DNA from 2 places in the Streptomyces sp. NPDC043952 genome. Region 1 is predicted to be linked to the other one. Evidence: riboswitches for the same ligand, from Rfam matches in the RefSeq annotation. Region 1 holds a riboswitch; the other holds the start of a gene.
What was found. A riboswitch is a leader RNA that binds a small molecule or an ion and turns the genes downstream of it on or off. The one in region 1 is predicted to bind S-adenosylmethionine.
Positions count from the first base shown of each region.

Region 2: another riboswitch for S-adenosylmethionine. It lies ahead of thrC (threonine synthase); the one in region 1 lies ahead of AC069R_RS07120 (aminotransferase class V-fold PLP-dependent enzyme).

Region 1 is NZ_JBWKES010000004.1:343,601-345,798, forward strand. Features, by position in the region: gene trpD (anthranilate phosphoribosyltransferase) at 1-1,033, shown strand, start outside; SAM riboswitch class IV at 1,115-1,231, shown strand; gene AC069R_RS07120 (aminotransferase class V-fold PLP-dependent enzyme) at 1,394-2,198, shown strand, end outside.
Region 2 is NZ_JBWKES010000029.1:20,971-23,168, reverse strand. Features, by position in the region: gene AC069R_RS26265 (glucosyl-3-phosphoglycerate synthase) at 1-495, opposite strand, end outside; SAM riboswitch class I at 657-802, shown strand; gene thrC (threonine synthase) at 821-2,104, shown strand; gene AC069R_RS26255 (MoaD/ThiS family protein) at 2,101-2,198, shown strand, end outside.

The DNA of each region.
Region 1 (2,198 bases):
CGCGGCGGGCCGTTCCTGGCCCGCCCTGCTGAACGGCCTGCTGACCGGCCAGAACCTGTCCGCGGACGACACCGCCTGGGCGATGGACCTGATCATGCGGGGCGAGGCGACCGACGCCCAGATCGCCGGCTTCATGGTCGCGCTGCGCGCCAAGGGCGAGACCGTCGAGGAGATCTCCGGTCTCGTGCGCACCATGTACGCGCATGCGAACGTGATCGAGGTGCCGGGCCCGGCCGTGGACATCGTCGGCACCGGCGGCGACGGCGCCAAGACGGTGAACATCTCCACCATGTCCTCGATCGTGGTCGCGGGCACCGGCGCCAGGGTCGTCAAGCACGGCAACCGCGCCGCCTCCTCCGCCTCCGGCTCCTCCGACGTCCTGGAGAAGCTGGGCGTCAACCTTCAGCTGACCCCGAAGCGGGTCGCCGAGGTCGCCGAGGAGGCCGGGATCACCATCTGCTTCGCGGTGAAGTTCCACCCCTCGCTGCGTCATGTCGCCGCCGCGCGCGGCCAGTTGGGCATCCGTACGACCTTCAATGTGCTCGGCCCGCTGACCAACCCGGCGAACGTGCGCGCCCAGGCGGTGGGCGTCGCCGACCCGCGGATGGCACCCGTGGTGGCCGGGGCCTTCGCCGAGCGCGGCAACTCCGCGCTGGTCTTCCGCGGCGACGACGGGCTGGACGAGCTGACCGTCACCGGCACCTCGCGGGTGTGGGTGGTGCGCGATGGCAAGGTCACCGAGGAGGTCTTCGACCCGCGGGACGCCGGCATCGAGCCGGTCCCCCTGGAGGCCCTGCGCGGCGCGGACGCGGCGTACAACGCGGAGGTCGCCCGCCGGGTGCTGGACGGCGAGCGGGGCGCCGTACGGGATGCCGTACTGCTGAACTCGGCCGCCGCGCTGACGGCCCTGGAGCCGACCGACGCGCCGCTCACCGAGCAGCTGCGGGCCGGGATGGCGAAGGCCGCGCACTCCATCGACTCGGGCGCGGCGAAGCGGACGCTGGAGCGCTGGGTGGCCGCCAGCAACGCCTGACCGCGCCATCCGATGGTTGATCGTCCCGCGATCCGGACACGGGTTGCGGGGCATCGATCTTTTCGCGTACGTTCCCTGTCAGGTCATGAGTGACAGTCATGAGGCCCCGGCCGACTGTCCGGCAACCCTCCGTCCGTGGCGGGGTGCCCCGGGTGAGGACCAGGTCGTAGGCAGCGAGGTCTACGGCAAGCGCGGACCCCTCGGGCGCTCTCGGTAGCGCCGGGCCAGGGGTCCTGGTCGGTCGAGGGAGCCTCCCGTGAGCAAGCGAATGCGTTAGGGCCGCCGAGCCCCGCCTCCGCGCACCCCTTTCACCTTTCTTCCGTACGCCCCCTGCGGCGTGCGTTCTCACGGGAGTTCCCCATGTCTGTCTCCACCGTTGCCGCCGACCCGTCGATCTGCACCCCGCTGCCCGTTCTGGGCCGTGATGTCACCGTTCCGCTCGTCACCGGCGGCACCATCACCTACGCGGCCCTCGACTACGCGGCCAGCGCCCCCGCCCTCCAGCGCGTCTGGGACGACGTCGCCGCCTACGCGCCGTACTACGGCAGCGTCCACCGGGGCGCCGGGTACCTCTCCCAGATCTCCACCGACCTGTTCGAGAAGGCCCGCCGGACGGTCGCGGAGTTCCTCGGCTGCCGCGCCGGCGACCAGGTGGTCTTCACCCGCTCCACCACCGACTCGCTGAACCTGCTGGCCCGCGCGGTCCCGGCCGACTGCCGGGTCTTCGTCTTCGAGACCGAGCACCACGCCTCGCTGCTGCCCTGGCGGGACGACCGGGTCACCTACCTGGACGCGCCGCGCAGCCCGCGGCAGGCCGTGCAGACGCTGGAGCGGGCCCTCGCCGACCGCGACCCGTACGGGCCGGCCCTGGTCTGCGTCACCGGCGCCTCCAACGTCACCGGGGAGCTGTGGCCGGTGCGCGAGCTGGCCGCCGCCGCGCACGCCCACGGCGCCCGGATCGTCCTGGACGCCGCCCAGCTGGCCCCCCACCACCCGGTCTCCCTCGCCGACCTGGACGTCGACTGGGTCGCCTTCTCCGGGCACAAGCTGTACGCCCCCTTCGGCGCGGGCGTGCTGGCCGGGCGTGCCGACTGGCTGCGGGCCGCCGAGCCGTACCTCGCGGGCGGCGGCGCCAGCCGCAGCGTCGCCCGGCGCGCGGACGGGG
Region 2 (2,198 bases), on a different contig from region 1:
CGCACCGGCGAGCGGACGGTCGTACATCGCCTTGACCAGCTGGACGTCCGGCTCGGTGAGCAGCGGGCCGACGATGCCGAGGACGAAGTCGGAGGAGAACTCCCGCAGGTCCGCGTCGACGAAGCAGATGATGTCCCCGGTGGCGACGAGCAGCGAGCGCCACAGCACCTCGCCCTTGCCCGGCACGGCCGGTATCCGGGGCAGGATCGCGTCCCGGTGCACCACCCGCGCGCCCGCCGCGGCGGCGACCTCGGAGGTGCGGTCGGCGGAGCCCGAGTCGATCACCAGGACCTCGTCGACGAGCGGCACCCGCTCCATCAGATCGCGCCGGATCACCGCGACGATCTCGCCGACCGTCTCCTCCTCGTCGAGGGCGGGCAGCACCACGCTGATGGTCTGGCCGGTGCGCTGCTTCGCGGCGAGGACCTGGTGCGAGGGACGGTCGCGCACGGACCAGGAGCGGTTGCCCATCCAGCGCTCGACTTCTTCCAGCACGGTCCCCGGCTCCTCACGCTCGCCTCGCGGTCTCGTCTCGCGGTACGGACGACTATCTCAACTCTCCAGGCCTTCGGTTACAGTCTTGAGCAACGCCGATGACCATCGCATGTCGGGGTCGCGCGCGGACCTGCCGCAGCAGTGCGGACACAATCGAATACCGCTCATCCAGAGGGGCAGAGGGACACGGCCCGATGAAGCCCCGGCAACCCTCCAGCCGGTTCTCGTTCTCATAGCAGCGAGGCTCCCGGCTAGGGAAGGTGCCAAATCCGTCTCACGGCGAAGTGCGTCGTGAGGAAGATGAGGAGAAAGGGCCTCGCCTCTCATGGCTGTGCAGACAGTTGCCACCTCCGGTACCTCCACCGTCGACCTCGGCCCCGCCGCCGCCCTCAGCTGTCGCGAATGCGGCCACCGCGTGCCGCTCGGCCCGGTCTTCGCCTGCGAGGAGTGCTTCGGCCCGCTGGAGATCGCCTACGACTTCTCCGGCTACGACACCGGGGAACTCCGCAAGCGGATCGAGGACGGCCCCGCCAGCATCTGGCGCTACGCCCCGCTGCTGCCGGTCCCGGCCGACGTGGCCGGCAAGCCGAACCTCCACCCCGGCTGGACCAAGCTGGTCAAAGCCGACAACCTGGCCCGCGAACTCGGCGTCACCGGCGGTCTGTACGTCAAGGACGACTCCGGCAACCCGACCCACTCCTTCAAGGACCGGGTGGTCGCCCAGGCCCTGGAGGCGGCCCGCGCCTTCGGCTTCACCACCCTGTCCTGCTCCTCCACCGGCAACCTCGCGGGTGCCGTCGGCGCCGCCGCCGCCCGCGCGGGCCTGCGCTCCTGCGTGTTCATCCCGCACGACCTGGAGCAGGGCAAGGTCGTCATGGCCGCGGTCTACGGCGGTGAACTCGTCGGCATCGAGGGCAACTACGACGACGTGAACCGTTTCTGCTCCGAGCTGATCGGCGACCCGGCCGGCGAGGGCTGGGGCTTCGTCAACGTGAACCTGCGGCCGTACTACGCCGAGGGCTCCAAGACCCTGGCGTACGAGATCTGCGAGCAGCTCGGCTGGCGGCTGCCCGACCAGATCGTGGTCCCGATCGCCTCCGGCTCCCAGCTCACCAAGATCGACAAGGGGCTGCGGGAGCTGATCGAACTCGGGCTGGTCGAGGACAGGCCGTACAAGATCTTCGGCGCCCAGGCGGCGGGGTGCTCCCCGGTGTCCACGGCCTTCAAGGCGGGCCACGACGTGGTCCGGCCCCAGAAGCCGGACACCATCGCCAAGTCCCTCGCGATCGGCAACCCGGCCGACGGCCCCTACGTCCTGGACATCGCCCGGCGCACCGGCGGCGCGGTGGAGGACGTGACGGACGAGCAGATCGTGGCCGCGATCAAGCTGCTGGCCCGCACCGAGGGCATCTTCGCCGAGACGGCGGGCGGCGTGACCGTCGGCGTCACGAAGAAGCTGATCGAGAGCGGAGTGCTCGACCCGGCGAAGACCACCGTCGTCCTGAACACCGGCGACGGCCTCAAGACCCTCGACGCGGTGGCCGGCACCGGCCTGACCGCCACCATCCGCCCGACCCTGGACTCCTTCCGAGAGGCTGGCCTCGCATGAGCGTGACCGTTCGCATCCCCACCATCCTGCGTACCTACACCGGCGGGCGGTCCGAGGTGGCCGCCGAGGGCGCGACCCTCGCCGAGGTCATCGA